3 regions of the Spongiibacter taiwanensis genome follow, and region 3 is predicted to be linked to each of the others. Evidence: predicted binding sites of a transcription regulator. Region 3 holds the regulator's gene; each other region holds the start of a gene.
What was found. The regulator PhoB, encoded in region 3, activates phosphate uptake and scavenging genes when phosphate is short. The targets are predictions, from matches to a motif close to TGTCATAAANNTGTAACA.
Positions count from the first base shown of each region.

Region 1: NCG89_RS03995 (PhoX family protein) is a predicted target of PhoB. The motif match lies at 2,558-2,575, and genes of this name have one in related genera.
Region 2: NCG89_RS08680 (beta-helix domain-containing protein) is a predicted target of PhoB. The motif match lies at 2,059-2,076, and genes of this name have one in related genera.

Region 1 is NZ_CP098455.1:824,461-830,390, reverse strand. Features, by position in the region: gene NCG89_RS04000 (OpgD/OpgG family glucan biosynthesis protein) at 1-319, shown strand, start outside; gene NCG89_RS03995 (PhoX family protein) at 448-2,472, opposite strand; gene NCG89_RS03990 (hypothetical protein) at 2,749-3,318, shown strand; gene NCG89_RS03985 (vWA domain-containing protein) at 3,687-5,174, shown strand; gene NCG89_RS03980 (hypothetical protein) at 5,178-5,930, shown strand, end outside.
Region 2 is NZ_CP098455.1:1,880,364-1,886,293, reverse strand. Features, by position in the region: gene NCG89_RS08690 (efflux RND transporter periplasmic adaptor subunit) at 1-313, opposite strand, end outside; gene argH (argininosuccinate lyase) at 492-1,892, opposite strand; gene NCG89_RS08680 (beta-helix domain-containing protein) at 2,131-3,777, shown strand; gene NCG89_RS08675 (sensor histidine kinase) at 3,891-4,973, shown strand; gene NCG89_RS08670 (LytR/AlgR family response regulator transcription factor) at 4,970-5,749, shown strand; gene hemC (hydroxymethylbilane synthase) at 5,829-5,930, shown strand, end outside.
Region 3 is NZ_CP098455.1:64,069-69,998, forward strand. Features, by position in the region: gene NCG89_RS00300 (SPFH domain-containing protein) at 48-896, shown strand; gene purU (formyltetrahydrofolate deformylase) at 903-1,757, shown strand; gene phoB (phosphate regulon transcriptional regulator PhoB) at 1,842-2,549, shown strand; gene phoR (phosphate regulon sensor histidine kinase PhoR) at 2,557-3,852, shown strand; gene NCG89_RS00320 (PstS family phosphate ABC transporter substrate-binding protein) at 3,945-4,913, shown strand; gene NCG89_RS00325 (ABC transporter permease subunit) at 5,083-5,930, shown strand, end outside.

The DNA.
Region 1 (5,930 bases), 760 kb from region 3:
GCGTTTTGTGGTGGATTTTGCGGGTGGCTCGTTGGCAAAAATAACCGCCGATGCCAAATCAGCGAGTGAGTCGGCTGCCAAGGTGGAAGCGAAAATCATCCATTCCAGTGGTCGGGTTGAGCTGGTGTCGGTGCGCCCCCAGCGTGCCATTTCCGGGTATCGCGCCATGTTTGATCTGGTGCCGCCCAAGGGAACTGAACCGATTGATCTCAGTTTGCAGTTGCTGGTGGCTGGTCAGCCGATTAGTGAAACCTGGGTGTATCAATGGACACCGCCGCCTGCGGCTGAGCGGGAGCTGCATAACCCGGGGCATTTATAGGTCGGGCCTGCTCATTGCTTGTATCGCAAACCACAGCTGAGCATGTTGTCGCTGGATTAAGCGGTTTGGCAGATAAAAAATGGCGGCCCCTTGGGCCGCCGATAGCACGCGATTATTGTTATTTTGCGTTATTCACCCACAGCGCCGCCGTCGTTCTTGGTGATCACCACAGTGGTTGCCCGCGGGCGGACACTGCCTACCGTCACTTCAGTAGCGTCTGTGGTGTAGGGCCAGTTGCCGGGGTGTTGAATATTGGCGAAGAAGTTTTTCTGGTCTGGGGTAAAGGCCAGGCCGGTGACCTCGCAATCATTGGGGCCAACAAAGAAGCGACGCAATTCCATCTGGTTGTCGCTGTTAACCACGTCCAGGTTGTTGTTTTCGTCAACAAGCTTGGAGGGGATAACGGCCAGCATCTGATCGTTGGTGTAAGAGGTCAGCTCTTGGGCGCCGTTATCGGTTTGCACCCACAGAATGCCGCGGGGGTCAAAGACCAGGCCATCGGGGCTGGCAAACTGGTTCAGCTCGGTCAGACCTGACAGGTTGACGCTGGCATCGCTGTCGTCGGCGCTGCCGAAAACGAAGATATCCCAGTCGAAGCTTTCAACATCAGCGCCATCCATCCAGCGGATGATATGGCCAAAGGCGTTGTTGAGGCGGGGGTTGGCCGGGTTGGTTTCTGTGGTGCGCGCGGTGTTGTTGGTCAGGGTCAGGTAAACTGCGCCATTTTTCGGGTCAACCGCGATCCACTCGGGGCGATCCATCGGTGTCGCACCGACCATGTCGGCAGCGCGAATGGTGTCCAGAATGACCTCGGCTTGGGTGGCGAAGGTATCGCCCAGGGTGCCGCCACCAGTGACCGCAGTGGTAGTTTCCAGCGGAATCCAGCTTCCCACGCCGCCTTCGCTGAATTTGGCAACGTAGAGGGTGCCGTCATTCAGGTACTTGTCACCGGTTGCCAGGCGGTCGCTTGGGTTGGCATCGTCGTTATCCCACACGGCGGTAGAGACGAATTTGTAGAGGTACTCAAAGCGGCCGTCGTGACCGGAGTAGAAGGTTACCGGCTGGCCTTCGACCAGTTTGCCGTAGACCACACACTCGTGGCGGAAGCGGCCCAGCGCGGTGCGCTTCACTGCGCGAGATTCGGCGGTGTAGGGGTCAATTTCGACCACATAGCCGTGACCGTGGGTTTCGTTGCGGTAGTCGCCAGCGGCGGTTTCTGCAAAGGGCGTCGCGTCGAAGCGGGTGAATTCGTCGTCAATTTCAGCGGCGTTGCCAGCCAGCGTTTCCCAAGCGTAGCGAGTGCCTTCGTCTTCGATACCAATGCGGTCGTCACCGGCGCTACGGCCGCTGGATTTGGTGAAGTAGCCGGGCCAGTTTTCTTCACACGTCAGGAAGGTGCCCCAGGGTGACTCGCCACTGCCACAGTTGTTCAGGGTGCCGCGGGCGACTTCGCCGTTGGGCGCGTATTTCGTTACCAACAGTTCAGAACCTGCCAACGGACCGGCGATGTCCATTTCGCTAGCGCCAGTGTAACGGCGGTTCAGCGGATCATTTTCGACCACGCTCCACTCGCCATTGCTGCGTTTTACACGCACTACGCTCACGCCGTGGGCGTTAATTTCCTTGCGAACTTCGTCAACGATCGTCCGCACACTGCCAGCAAAGGTCTGGCCGTTCGGGTGAAGCGCGTCTTCGTCGATGTATTCGTGGTTGATGCACAGCAGGCCGTCGTCGGAGCTACCGTTGATGGGGAAGAAGCTCATCCCATCGTGGTGCATGCCCACGGCGTTGGCTTGATCCTCTGCGGTGTTGCTGCCGTCGTTCTTCCAGGCGTTGGCGCTGCTGTTCAACGGCGTACCCCAGGGTGCCAGAACCTGCGCAGAGTAACCCTCGGGCACGACCACAGCATCTGTTTTTGAGCCGGCAATGGATTGAAAGCCCAGGCTGGTTTCCTGGCTGCCGCTGCCGCCATTGTTATCGTCATCATCATCGGAGCAGCCAAACAGGCCAACACCACTGAACATGGTGAGGGCGCTCATGCCGGCGCCTGTTTTCAAAACTCGGCGGCGAGAGATTTCCTTATCAAGAACGCTGGAGAATGGTTCATTTTTGCTGTTGTTGTAGCGGGTAGGGTCGAATGTTGCTTCACTCATGGGGCTGATCTCTCCGAAGAATCGAGTTATATAAATCGTCGACGCCAGAGGTTAGCTTGGTCATGTAATGGTTTGGTGACAGGTGTATTGCGCTTATATGAAACCACCGGGTGTTGTCAGCGCATTGACGATCACTCTTGCAATCAAAGTGTCATTTAGGCCGCGAATTGGGCGGAACCGTTTTCGGTATCAACCCGCCATTGCGCTTGGGAGGGCGCGCAAAAACAGGCATGATAGAAAAAATCGTATTAAAAGAATTGAGAAGGAGCGAAGTTCATGAAAAAGGGTATGGCGTTGTTGTTAAGCCTGTGGCTGGTGGGGTGCGCGAACCAGGAGAACCTGGTCTACTCCCCAGGATTTAGCTTCGCGGATTATCAATTTATTGTCCTTGAGAAAGGCAAATCCAGCGGGGTGTTTGGTTTTGATTTGCAACTGGCCAACACCTTTACTGAAAACCAGTTCCAAGTACTGGGTGATAAGGAAGTGGCCAATCTTCCCTACGAGGACAAAAAGCAAACCCTGGGCGCGTTGCTCACTGTCGATGGCGACGATGACAGTATCCTGCTGGGTATCTCCCTGCAGAACTTTATCAGTGGCCGCACGGTCGCGACGATCGGTTTGGCCGAAGATGGCAAACTGACCAAAAAGAAGGAGCGCGATCGCGCCTATCAACAGCTCGCTGAAGCGCTGAGTGAGGCAATTCGCAAGGACCGGGCGACGGTCGTTACGGGCAAGCCCCGGCCTGCGCCCACACAGCGCGCCAGTGCGCCTGAGCCCTATCGTGCTCCGGCGCAACCGGCGCCCGAAGATCGGCCCTATATTCTGGAGCCGGATTTCTCGGAATAAAAAAATCGCAACATGGCCTGACACTTTTGCCTGCCCCTTCGTCTATCCGGAAAGCCCCCACAAACCGGAGAAACATGATGCAAAAGTCGATATTGGCAGTGGCGCTCGCCGCTTGGCTGGCGGGTCTTTCCGCCTGTCACCAACCGCCGGCTTCAGAAGCCCGCCTCGAATCGCAGTCCAGCACAAGGGCAGATAGCGCAGGCAGTGAAGCAGATGCTCTTGCGCCCTCGCCGCGGACGAAGGTCGTGCATCACGCTGCCGTCGCCGAACAGGCGGCTGCACCCGCGACCTACAGCGCGATGGCTTCGAGTGGTGAAGCTCGTATGGCCCAAGCGTTTGCGCCTGTTGGGCCGCTAGGCCCTCAACGAGTGTCCGTTCCAGTGAGCGGGGATCGCTACGAAACCCTGCTCGAAAGCGGCTACCGGGATCCTATTTTGTCGCCGCTGTCGACCTTTGCGCTCGACGTAGATACGGCGTCATACAGTCTTCTGCGGCGGTTTCTTAACGATGGAAACCTGCCACCCAGCGAGGCGGTGCGAATTGAAGAGTTGCTGAACTACTTTGATTATCCGGCCACGCTAGCGACTGGAGGTGAGCAACTCAGCATTACCACCGAGGTGATCGCCGCACCCTGGAACCCGACAAACAAATTGGCCATGGTGCAGTTGCGCGCGGCCATGCGCGAGACTGAGCGCCCAAATCGTTTTGTTTTTCTGATCGATACGTCTGGGTCAATGCAGGGTGGTGATCGACTGCCGCTGTTGAAAAAGGCGTTTATGGGACTCGTCGAGCAAATGTCGGCCGCTGACCGCATCGCCATTGTCACCTATGCCGGCAGTGCGGGGGTGGCCTTGGCCAGTACCAGCGGCGGCGACAAGAATACCATTCTTCGCTCCCTGCAATCGCTGCGTTCCGGCGGCTCGACGGCCGGTGGAGCGGGAATTGAGCAGGCCTACCAACTCGCCCGACAGCAGTTCAGCCCGGATGCGAACAATCGGGTGATATTAGCCACCGACGGCGATTTCAACGTGGGCCCGCGCAGCAGCGACGCCCTGATCAAACTGATTGAATCCCAGCGGGATGGGGGAATTTTTCTCACGGTGCTGGGCTTTGGCCAGGGCAATTTGGGTGACGGACCGATGAACCGTCTGGCCCAACATGGCGATGGCAATTACTTCTACATCGACAGTGAGCTTGAGGCCCGACGGGTGCTGGTGGAAAAGCTTCAGCAGAGCCTGATGACCGTGGCCAAAGATGTTAAGTTGCAAGTCGAATTCAACCCCGGCACCGTTGGCCAGTATCGCTTGCTTGGCTATGAGACCCGGCGCATGGCGGCGGAAGATTTTCGCGATGACACCAAGGATGCTGGCGACGTTGGCGCTGGTCAGGTGGTGACGGCCCTTTATGAAATTGTCAGCAAGGCAGGTGAGCAGCAAACTGGCTCAGACCTGCGCTACCAGCAGCGCGCGCTCGTTGACCCATCAAGGAATGAATTGATGGCAGTCCATTTACGCTACCGTGCACCTCAGGGTGGGCCGGCAAAGGAACTCTCGACCATCGTGGATGACCGCCTGTCAGAGAGGCCTTCTGCCAATGTTCAGTGGGCCGCCGCGGTGGCTGAATTTGGTCTGTTGTTAAGCGATTCGAAATATCGGGCTGAGGCAGCTTATGCCAGCGTCATCGAGCGGGCTGCGCAGCTTGCGGCCCAAAGCACCGGCGCCGCGGGCGAGCGCAAGCGGGAGTTTGTTTCGCTGGCTCGCCTGGCATCCCTGTTGAAAGCCCCGGGTGGCAGTCCAAGGCATTCTGATCTGGCCGTCGGCGAACGTGCCGCTACTCACAAGATTGGTGGAGGTTAAGGGATGGCGGATGCCATCGACCAATGGCTGGATGAGTTGGCCGGACGGCGGCAAGACGATCCGATGATTGCGGCCCTTCGTCAGGCACTGCTGGCCGGGCAGCATGATGCGGCGGGGCAGCTCAATGACTTGGCGTTCCAGCGTTTGTTGCGGCGGCTCGAGGGCGAGGGGCTTTTAAATACATCGCCCCAGGTCCGCCGCCAATCTCAAAATGAACCCTCCGGTGACTCGGCCGATTCCGTGACCGCTCGGTCGGTGGCTGAGCAGCAGCGGGTGACTCGGCCACCCATCCCGTCCCGCTGGCCTCGCTTGGTGGGGATTGCCGCAACCGTAGTCGCGGCCATATTGCTGGTGCGACCCCAGTGGCCTGTGGAGCGCAGCCTGCAATTTGCCAGCGCCCCGGCTGAGCGCGCTAGCGAGTTGCTGGTGAGCGAGGAGGCAGACGGCGAGCTGGTGGTCGCGCCAGCCGCCCCCAGCGCTGCGATGTCAAAATCGTCGCCTGATCGCGGGCTGACCATGGATAGACAAGAGCGCAGGGCATTTTCGTCAGCGGGGGCGGCGAGTGATTCGGCAGCGGAGCGCGCCGATGCCGTGGCGTCGGTACCACCAATGTCAGCGTTGCAGCAAGGTAAGGGCCCAGCTGCGCCGCCGGCCTGCCAGCGGAAACGGGGTGAACGGCTGCAGGTTGAATTGGCAAACTTGAACCTGGCGCAGACCCGGCGCTTTTATGCCGCGCTGGCACAGATTGAGGCGCTG
Region 2 (5,930 bases), 1.8 Mb from region 3:
CGGCGGCCAGCAGTGCCTGTTCTTCCTGTTGCGCCAGGGTGGCCAGGAGCTGGCCTTCGCTGACGGTGTCGCCATCGCTAAACTTCAGTGAGGTGATCTTTTCACTGACGCTGGCGGTGACGTCGATAGATTCACGGGCGAGCAAGGTACCCAGCGCCTGAATGCGCTGCTGGATTTCCTGAGGCGCGAGTGTTTGAATCGCTACGGCTGCAGGTGGCCGTGGGGCGGCTTGGGTAGCGTCAGTGTCGTTACAGGCACTGACCAGCAGCAGTGGCGAAAGCAGACACAGCAATGAGCGCATGCGGGCGGGCATGGGGTGTAGAACTCCTGAGGCAAAAAGGGTTGGCGTCAGATCGTGCGCCGTCATCTGCGCCGAAGCTAATCGGCGTCAGGTGAAACGACTAGCGGATTGAGCGCGCACCAAAGGGTTTACCATACCACCAAAAAGGGTAATTGCCTTCTTAGAAAGATAAATTTTGGTGTCGGTCAGATCAGCTGCGCTGGGCCAACTTCTCCGCGGCCCGCTGGGCGGCGGCTTTCACCTGGGCGGGTGCCGTTCCACCAATGTGGTTGCGCGCGTTTACTGAGCCCTCAAGGGTGAGTACGTCGAAGACGTCCTCGTCGATCAGGGTGCTGAACTGCTGCAGCTCGGCCAGACTGAGTTGGGATAGGTCGCGACCTTCCTTGATGCCAAAGGCGACGGATTTGCCGACGACTTCGTGGGCGTCGCGGAAGGGCAAGCCCTTGCGTACCAGGTAGTCGGCCAGATCGGTGGCCGTGGAAAAGCCCCGCAGAGCCGCCTCCCGAGTGACCTCGGCATTCACGGTAATTGCCGGTGCCATATCGGCGTAGGCCTTGAGGCTGTCGCGTAGGGTATCAATGATATCGAACAGGGGCTCTTTGTCTTCCTGGTTGTCCTTGTTGTAGGCCAGGGGTTGGGATTTCATCAAGGTCAGCAGGCTGAACAGATGGCCATTCACCCGGCCGACCTTGCCCCGAATCAGTTCTGGCACGTCGGGGTTTTTCTTCTGGGGCATAATGCTGGAGCCGGTACAGAACCGGTCGGGCAGGTTCACGAAGTTGAACTGGGAGGAGGTCCACAGCACCAACTCTTCGCTGAAGCGCGACAGGTGGGTCATGATCAAACTGGCTGCCGCGGCAAACTCAATGGCAAAGTCGCGATCGCTGACCGAGTCCAGAGAGTTTTCGGTGGGGCCGTCAAAGCCGAGCAGCTGTGCGCTGTAATGCCGGTCGATGGGGTAGGTGGTGCCCGCCAGGGCAGCGGCGCCCAAGGGACATTGGTTGAGTCGTGTGGCACAGTCCTGCAGGCGGCCAAAGTCCCGCTCCAGCATTTCATTCCAGGCCAGAATATGGTGGCCGAAGGTGACCGGCTGGGCCGTTTGCAAGTGGGTGAAGCCGGGCATGATGGTGTCGGCCTCCCGGGTGGCCAGGTCGATCAGGCCCGATTGCAGTCGAGTCAGTTCGCCGACAATTACGCCGATTTCATCGCGCAGGTACAGGCGAATATCGGTGGCAACCTGGTCATTGCGTGAGCGGCCGGTGTGCAGTTTTTTGCCGGTGATGCCGATCTTGTCGGTGAGCCGGGCCTCGATGTTCATGTGCACATCTTCAAGGCTGACCGACCAATTAAAGTTGCCGGTTTCAATTTCTTTGCGGATGGCTTCCAGCCCGCTTTGAATCTGTTGCAACTCGTCGTCGCTGAGCACCCCTACCTTGGCCAACATGGCGGCGTGGGCCAGCGAGCCGTTGATGTCGTGGTGGTAGAGTCGTTGATCAAAGGTCACTGACGCGGTGAAGCGCTCGACGAAAGCGTCGGTTGCCTCGGAAAAACGGCCGCCCCAGGGTTTGATGCTGGTCTCTTCATTGCTCATCGGTTGCTTTCCTGTACTGGCCGCGGCGACGGCCATGCTGCTCGGTTGATTGCGGGTGCGAAAAGGCGCGCATTATACCAGCAATAGCGGCTTGGCGTTTAGCCTCGCGCCGGCCTTGTTGGTGCCCCTTTCGCAGGCCGGACATTGCTGGCCGTATGTGTACTTACGTCATGTTCTTGTCACAAAGTCTACGGATACTTGCCGCCTGAATAATCCATTCGTTAGTTGAGGGCGGACAATGGCCGAGGTTTCTTCTCCCCGGGCGCGCTTGGTGGAACTGCTGTGGCAGTTAAAGCAGACCTACGACAAGCACGGCGACGGCGGTGTGCGTTACGTGCATTTCAGCACGCTGCTTAAAGATAGCCAGTATCGGCGAGAGCTCATTGATCAGGCTGCGATCAGTGGAAACGCAGAAATTCGTGAACTCGGTAAGCGCTTGCGCCAACTCAACGTGGACGGCGAACTCACTCACACCAGCTCGGCAGGTGACGCGGGTTTACCTTTCAATCCCGATATCGCGGAAACCATCACGGCGGGGAGGCCAGGTAACGCGGACAACGCCACCGATAAACGGCAGCGCTCGATGTTGGGCTTGGTAGCCGCGGCGGCGGTGGCCTGCCTTGCCGCAGGCCTGGTCTTTATCTTTGGCGGCGGCACCAGCAGCAACGTGGAGTCGGTCGCTGGCCCGCTGTATGGCAAACATCACTGGACCGCCGACCGGATCTGGCAGCTTGACGGGGTGGTGTATGTGGAAGCCGGTGGCCTGTTGACCATCGATGCGGGCACCGTGGTTCAGGGCGCTGCCGGCAGCGCCCTGGTCGTCACCCGGGATGCGCGTATTGAAGCTCGGGGCAACGCCAGAGCACCCGTGGTTTTCACCAGCGCCAACGCGCCAGGAGAACGCCATGCCGGGGATTGGGGCGGTCTGGTATTGCTGGGCGCGGCGCCGGTGAATAATCGCTACGCCCAGATTGAAGGGGTTCCTGCCGATGACAGCCGCGGCGCATTCGGCGGCGGCCGCGCCGAAGATAGCTGCGGCGTGCTGGAGTTCGCTCGCATTGAATACGCCGGCTTTGAAGTCTATGCCAATAATGAACTCAATGGCCTGACCCTGGGCGGCTGCGGCAGCAACACGATTCTGCGCAACGTGCAGGTGCACCGCTCGCTGGATGATGGTGTGGAAATTTTTGGTGGCAGTGTTGATTTGAAGAACGTCATTATCACCGGCGCGGGGGATGACTCCCTCGACTGGGATATGGGCTGGCAAGGCCGGGTGCAGCATCTGCTGGTGGTGCAATACCCCGACGTTGGCGACAACGCCATCGAAGCGGATAACCTCGACAGTGATCATCTGGCCAAGCCCCGCTCTGAACCCCTGCTTTACAATGTCAGCTTGCTGAGCATGCGCAGCGGCGAGAAGTTTCAGCGGGGCATGACCCTGCGCCGCGGCACCGCCGGGCACTTTCACAATGTGCTGATCAGCGGTTTCTCTGGCGAAGCCATCGACATTAAAGATTCGGCCACCAGCGCCAATGCCAGCGACGGCAGCCTCAGTTTCAGCGGTTTGGCGATCAGCAATGTGGGCCCCGGCGGCAATACCTTTTTTGCCGATGAAGCGGGGGCGCAGAATGATGACAATGGCCTGGACGAGCTGAGCTACTTTCGCAGCCGTGGCGAGCTGTTTGCCCAGCCTCTGTGGCAGGGCAACCCGGTGGATTACACCGTGGCGGCACTGCAGTTGCCGGTGGATTCCCCCGCCGGGCATGGCGCAGTGGCGATTCCCGAAGGTGAGTTCTGGGACGAGGCCGCTACTTATCGCGGCGCCGTTCGCCCCGGTACTCAGCCCCAGTGGTTTGACGGCTGGACCCGCTTCGACCCCAACTGATTTTCAAGCAAGCATGTATTCATCAAGCGGCGCCTGGCGGTGTCGCTTTTCAGCGGCTTGCCAAGTCCTGCTATGATTCAGCCATCCCAGCGGGCAGGCGTTTCATTGTGGCAGTGACTACCTCAAACAAACTGGTCGACGAGGGCGCCGGGCCAGCGCGCCCGGCGCCCTTTGTTGGTGATGTGTGCAGCCCCACATCGCTGCTCATGCTGGTGCTGTTGTCCGAATTGCTGGCGGTGGCCTACACCGTTCTGTTATCCGGTGTGCGCCAGTTCGATTTTCTGCTGCTCGCCTATGCCTCCTTGTTTTTGCTGTGGGGAACCCTGGGCGCCGCCGCGTTGCTTTGCCGACTTCGTGGAGTTTTTGCCCGGCTGGGCACGGCCCGCAGCGCCGGGCTGAGTTTTATCGTTTGCCTGTTGTGGGTCGCGCTGCTGAGTGTGTCGTGCCAGATGATATTGTCCGCCACCGGCAACGAGGGGATCGCAGGCCTGGATTGGTGGTGGATTCTCGACAGTCTGGTGTTGGCGACCATTATCATTGGCATCAGCCTGCGGTATATCTACTTGGGCCAGCAGCTGCGTGAGCGGCAACAAAGCGCATTGAACGCGCGACTGGATGCCCTGCAATCCCGGATTCGTCCTCACTTTCTTTTTAACACCCTGAACAGTATCTCCAGCTTGATTGTGGTTGACCCCCAGCGGGCAGAGCAGGCCGTTGAGGATCTGGCGGCGCTGTTTCGGGCAAACCTCAGTGGCAGCCAGAAGCGGGTGAGCTGGTCTGAGGAGCGGGCGCTATGTCAAAGCTACCTTCGCATTGAGCAAAACCGCCTCGCCGATCGACTACAGGTGGACTGGCAAGAAACTGCGTCACATTCCCCGGTGCGGGTCCCGTCACTCATTTTGCAGCCGCTGTTGGAAAATGCGATTTTGCATGGCATTCAGCGCCTGCCCGGCGGCGGTACTCTGCATGTGCAGGTTGTTCATCGTGACGGCATGATCACCGTGGAGATTCGCAACCCTTGTCCGCCGCTCGCTGCCAGGGGCGCTGGCAATGGCCAGGGAGGCAACAATATTCGCCAGCGTCTGGAAGCCCTGTACGGCAGCCGGGCTTCGCTGCAAATGCACTCCGCAGAGGATTATTTTGTTGCGCGCCTGAATTTGCCCACCACAGGCCCTGCTGGTGAGGTGGCCCCATGATGAGTGTCATGGTGGTGGACGATGAGCCCCTGGCCCGGCAGCGGATGCTGCGTTTGCTTGCATCCGTGGGCGAGGTGGCGCCGGTGACCGAGGCGGAAAACGGCGAGCAGGCGCTGAGCTGTTTTGCCGAGACGCCGGTCGATGTGGTGCTGCTCGATATCGAAATGCCCGGCATCAATGGTCTGGCGGTGGCCCAGCAATTGATGGCTCGGCATACAAGCGCCGAGCAACCAGCACCGGCGGTCATTTTTTGTACGGCATACGATGAGCACGCCATCGCTGCTTTTGAGGCGCAAGCGGTAGCCTACCTGTTAAAACCGGTGACGCGGGACAAGCTGCGTCAGGCGCTGGCTCGCGCGTCCCGTTTGAACCGCGCCCAGCTCAACGCGCTCGATGCCACGGCTATTGCTGAGAGAAATTCCGTAGATGGTCGGGAGTTCTGCGCCCGCAGCGCTGCCGGGATGCAACGCCTGCCCTTTTCCCAGGTCCGCTATTTTCACGCGGATAATAAGTATGTGTCTGCCGTGCACACAGGCGGCGAATTGATTCTGGACGACAGTTTGAAAGAGCTTGAAGATCAGCTCGGCGCTGCAGTTCAGCGGGTTCATCGCAATGCGCTCGTTGTGTGGGCCCAGGTAACGGGGATGCGCCGCAGCGCTGCCGGGCGCTACCGGGTGGTGCTGCGCGATGTTGATCAGGGGCCGGTGATCAGTCGTCGCCACCTGTCGGCGTTCAAGGCGCGGCTGGGCCAGTCTGGGCAGGGCAGCGGGGACTAACGCGATTTTATCGCTTCCCCTTGCTGGCGTATGATAGCCGGCTCTTGTCGTCCACCCTCCAACTTGCAGGAAGAAGCTTATGCCCCGCCAGACTGTTCGCATCGCCACCCGAGAAAGCCTACTGGCGCTGTGGCAGGCCGAATATATCAAAGCGGCCCTGGAACAGGCCCATCCGGGGCTG
Region 3 (5,930 bases):
GGGGTAGCGCGGCGTCTTTCTCACCAGACTCTTAAAGGGCTGAAGATATGGAAAGTCTCGCAGTAACCGGTGCTTTGCTGTTCATGGTGGTGGTCACCATTTCAATGGGTGTGCGCACGGTGCCCCAGGGCAGCAAATATATTGTGCAGCGTCTGGGCAAGTACCACTCCACCCTGGCGCCAGGTTTGAATTTTATTATTCCTTACGTGGACACCGTGGCCTATAAGATCACGACCAAGGATATTGTCCTGGATATCCCTTCCCAGGAAGTTATCACTGAGGACAACGCGGTGATCATTGCCAACGCGGTGGCCTATATCAACATTGTATCGCCAGAAAAGGCGGTGTACGGGGTGGAGGATTACACTCTGGCCATTCAGAATCTGGTACAAACTTCGCTTCGTTCCATCATCGGCGAGATGGCCCTGGACGCGGCGCTGTCCTCCCGAGACCAGATCAAAGCCAAATTGAAGGCGGCAATTTCTGACGATATTGCCGACTGGGGAATTACCCTGAAGACGGTGGAAATTCAGGACATCAGTCCCTCGCCAACCATGCAACAGGCGATGGAGGAGCAGGCGGCGGCCGAGCGCCAGCGGCGGGCGGCAGTCACCAAAGCCGAGGGCGAAAAGCAGGCTGCCATTCTGGAGGCAGAAGGGCGGCTAGAGGCTTCCAAGCGGGATGCCCAGGCGCAGGTTGTGCTGGCGCGGGCCAGCGGCGCGGCGATTGAGGCGATCTCGGCGGCGGTGAAGGGAGAAGAGTTGCCGGCGTTGTTTTTGCTGGGCGAGAAATATGCAGATGCCCTGGTGGAGCTGTCCAGCTCCAGCAATGCGAAAACGGTTGTGTTGCCCGCAGACCTGCCCCAGGCGCTCAAGGGCATTTTGAACAAGGCGTAGGAGTTTATGGAGCATACTTTAAGACTGGTTATCAGTTGTCCCGACCGGGTTGGTATTGTCGCGCGGGTGAGCCAGTATGTTGCCGAGCAAGGCGGATGGCTAACGGAAGCGAATTATCACGCTGACGCCGAAAGTAACTGGTTTTTCATGCGCAATGAAATTCGCGCAGCGTCATTGACCCACGGTGTTGATGCCTTTTGCGAAGGCTTTAAAGAGATTGCCGGCTCCTATGACATGGAGTGGCAGCTGGTGGATTCCAATATCAAACGTAAAGTCGTCATTCTGGCCAGCCACGCTTCCCATTGCATTGCCGATATTCTGCACCGGTGGCACAGCGGTGAGCTGGACTGCGACATTCCCTGCGTCATTAGTAACCACGAAAACCTGCGCAGTATGGTGGAGTGGCACGGTATTCCCTTTGAATATGTGCCGGTTACTCCCGAGACGAAAGTTGAGGCCCAACTCAAGATTATGCGGCTCACCCTGGCTGCCCAAGCCGACTGCGTGGTGCTGGCCCGCTACATGCAAATCATTCCGCCGGAGTTTTGTCAGGCGTTTCCGGGCCGAATGATCAATATTCACCACAGTTTCCTGCCGTCATTTATTGGTGCCAATCCCTATCAAAAGGCCTTTGATCGTGGGGTGAAGCTTATCGGTGCAACCAGCCATTACGTGACTGAGACCCTCGACGAAGGCCCCATCATCGAGCAGGATGTGATTCGGGTGAACCACCGACACAGCAAGGATGATATGGTGCGTTTGGGGAAAGACGTGGAAAAGGCGGTACTCGCTCGTGCCCTGCGCAATCACCTGGAAGATCGCGTGCTAGTTCACGGGAATAAAACGGTAGTGTTTGATTAGATTAGAAAAAAACCGATCGTCATAAAAATGTCATCAAGTGTCGATTTAATGCAGTCATGAAAATCGTCGTTAAAGGCTTATAGAATGAATGAAAAGACCATTCTGATTGTCGATGACGAGGCGGCTATTCGCGAGATGATTCGGGTCGGCCTCGAACTTTCCGGCTACCAGTGCCTGGAAGCCAGTAATGCCCAGGAAGCCCATGGCATTATCGTTGATCAGCGCCCCGACCTCGTTCTGCTCGACTGGATGATGCCAGTGACCAGCGGTATTGAATTGCTGCGCCGTCTGCGTCGTGAAGAGCTCACCAAAGACCTGTTGGTCATTATGCTGACCGCTAAGGACGATGAGGATAACCGCGTCCAGGGTCTGGACGTCGGTGCTGACGACTACATCACCAAACCCTTTTCCTCCCGGGAGTTGATGGCCCGGATTAAGGCAGTGTTGCGTCGCAGTGGCAGTCAGAGTGACGAGGAAAGTATTGAAGTGAATGGCTTGAAACTCGACCCGGCGAGTCACCGGGTCTTTGCCCACCAGGACCCCCTTGATATGGGCCCAACCGAATTCAAACTGCTCAAGTTTTTCATGACCCACCAAGAGCGCGCTTACAGTCGTGGCCAGCTATTGGATCAGGTGTGGGGAACCAACGTTTATGTTGAAGAGCGCACGGTTGACGTGCATATCCGCCGTTTGCGTAAAGCGCTGCAGACGGATCGTCAGGATTTCGGTCAGTTAATCCAGACCGTGCGAGGCACCGGTTACCGTTTTTCTGCGACTGGCATAAGCGCCTGACGACGCAATGCGGGATAGTGGCTGGAAGACCGAGCTGACTAAAGTCAGTATTCCCCTAATTGGCATTGCGTTGGTGTGCGCGCTGTTCCAAGTGGGTGTTTGGCCGCTGCTGATTGCTGCTATTGCCGCGTGTGCTTGGCTGTTGTTACAACTCAAAAAATTGAATACATGGTTACAGGGTGGCATGGACGGTGAGCCACCGGAGGCAACAGGTATGTGGGGACAGGTTTTAGATTCAATCTACGACCTGCATCGTCAGGGCGCCCAGGATCGGGCGCGTCTGGGCGCTACGGTGGAGTATCTGCGGGCGTCGTTTGCGTCTATGTCGGACGCCGTAGTGATGTTGGATGCAGCCGGTAATATTGAATGGTGCAATACCGCGGCAGTGGACTTGCTTGGGTTGCAGCACGAGGAGGACACGGGGCGCCAACTAGTCAACTTGATCCGTGCGCCAGCCTTTCTGCGTTATTTCGAATCAGAAAAATACAAAATGCCATTGGAGATGTCGTCTCCAGTCAATGGGCATATACAGCTGAGTATCAATATCAGTTTTTTCGGCCAGGGTAGTAGGTTGTTGTTTGCGCGAGATGTGACCCGGACCCATCGCCTCGAAAAAATGCGCAAGGACTTCGTTGCCAACGTATCCCACGAATTGCGTACGCCGCTGACTGTTATCAATGGTTATCTCGAAACCTTTGCCGAGCACGGTGGCGAAAACCCCCGTTGGGATCGGGCCATCGCTCAGATGCTGCAACAATCCCGGCGCATGCATAATCTGATTCAAGACTTGATGCTGTTGTCGCGGCTGGAAACGTTGCCGGCCTCCGAGCAAGAGCAGATCAGAATGCGCCCGCTGATGGAAATGATTGCCGAAGAGGTTTCGGCCGCGGCAAAAGGGGAGCGGGAGATTCGGGTTGAATGCGATGATGATGCTGACCTACGGGGTTGCTACGCTGAACTGCGCAGCGCCTTCTCGAACCTGGCGGTCAACGCTGCGCGGTACACCGAGGCCGGGGATCAAATTACTCTGCGCTGGTTTCAGGATGACTATCACGCCTATTTTGAAGTCGAAGACACGGGCATTGGCATTGAGCCGCAATACATTCCCAGGCTGACCGAACGCTTTTATCGCGTCGAGGAAAGTCGCTCCATCGACACTGGCGGTACCGGCCTTGGGCTGGCGATTGTCAAGCACGTGTTGATTCGACATCGCGCCGAATTGCGTATTAAAAGTGTCATATCCCAGGGCAGTTGCTTCAGTTGTGTTTTTCCAAAATCATTACTAATCAATAAGTTAAAGTGATTTTTTGGGTAGTCATCGTTTTGTAACATAACTGTAACAATTGGGGTTTAGAGTGCCCCCTTAGACGAGTTTACTGGTTTGAGGAGAGGTCCGTGAAAATCAAGCAAAGTCTAATGGCAATGGCGCTGAGTGTGACCGCAGGGTTCTCGCTGGCGGGCGCCGAAGTAGACCCCGGTCTGGCATCTTACGAGAAAGCGTCGGGTGTCGCCGGAAATCTCTCCAGCGTCGGTTCCGATACCCTCGCCAATCTGATGACCCTGTGGGCTGAAGATTTTAAGCGGCATTACCCGAATGTGAATGTGCAAATCCAGGCCGCTGGGTCGTCCACCGCGCCCCCAGCGCTGACCGAGGGTACCTCCAATGTCGGCCCAATGAGCCGAAAAATGAAGGATAAGGAAATCGAGGCCTTTGAAGGCAAATACGGCTACAAACCCACTGCCGTGCCTGTGGCCATTGATGCCCTGGCGGTGTTTGTGCACAAGGATAATCCGATCGAAGGTATGACGATTGCCCAAGTTGATGCGGTTTTCTCCAGCACTCGCCGCTGCGGCGCTGTAGAGGCGGTGCAGTCTTGGGGGCAGCTCGGAATGAGCGGGTCTTGGGTTGGCCGTGATATTCAGATCTTCGGCCGTAACTCGGTATCGGGAACCTACGGCTATTTTAAGGAAGAAGCCCTGTGTAAAGGCGACTTCAAAAATGGTGTTAATGAGCAGCCCGGTTCGGCTTCAGTCGTGCAATCGGTATCGACTTCGATTAACGGCATTGGCTACTCTGGTATTGGCTACCAAACACCCAGTGTTCGGCCGATCCCGCTGGCGAAAGATGACAAGAGTAGCTTTGTTGAAGCCACCGCAGAAAACGCGACCAAGGGAACCTATCCTTTATCACGCTTCCTTTATGTCTACGTCAATAAAGCGCCAAACCAGCCGCTGGCGCCGCTGGAGCGTGAGTTTCTTAAGCTGGTGCTGTCCCGTGAGGGGCAGGAAGTGGTGGTAAAAGACGGCTACGTGCCGCTGCCCGCCAAAGTGGTTGAGCGTATCTACGCGCTGCTTGAAATGTAAGCGGCACGGATGATGTTTTAAGGGTCGGCGCAGTGACTGCGGCGACCCTTTGTTTATCGTTCGGCAGGTTGCTGAAGTCATGGCATTGCGTGTCATGGTTTGGCAACCGAATTAACATAGGCTGGGTGGTTTACGTTTACCGCTCGGGCACCCATCAGGGCAACGTTGCATGAATTCTGCGGAAGTGAGAAATACCGCGTCGGCTTTCCGTCGTTGGCGCCAATTTAAAGACTCGGCTGCCGCGGTCACGATCACCGGCGGCGGTGTGGCGATTCTGTTCGCCATTCTGTTGATTTTTTTCTATCTCCTCTACGAAATCCTGCCATTGTTTCGCGCTGCCAGTATTGAAAAGCTGGCCGAATACCCGGCGCCAGCCGGCGGCGCAGCCTTGTATTTGGCAATGGAAGAGCAGGCCGAGGTGGGGTTTCGCCTAGACCGGGACGGCGCGGCTGTTTTTTTTGAAGTTGGCTCAGGGCGTGAGATGAAGCGCCAACAGCTCAATGTCGGCTCGGGTGATTTATCCAGTTTTACCATTGAGTCAGAGGTCAGCCGCGTCTTTGCGCTCGGTAGTGATTCGGGCGAAGTTCTCATTGCGAAACACGACTACCGTACCAGTTACCCTAACAACACCCGCGTCATTACGCCGCGGTTGAGCTTTCCGTATGGTGATGCGCCGCTGACATTGGCCGAGGGGCGTTCGTTAGACGCGCTGGCTGTAAATGATGGCGATGATGCGCTTGTTGTCGTCGGCGTTTCCGATGGCAAATTGGTGGGAAAACGCTGGCAAAAAGAAGAGGACTTCCTGACAGAGGAGGTTACGCTTGTGGAGGCGGCCCTGCCGTTACCGCCCCTGACAATGGTTGCGCAGTCTCTGTTGATCGATCCCGATCAGCGCTGGCTGTATGTCTTTAGTGAAAGTGGTGAGTTTCGTCTGATTGATTTACGTGCCGGTACGGTTGCCGACAAGGGGCATTTGTTTGAACGCGGCAACCTGAGCGATATCCGCTTTCTGCTTGG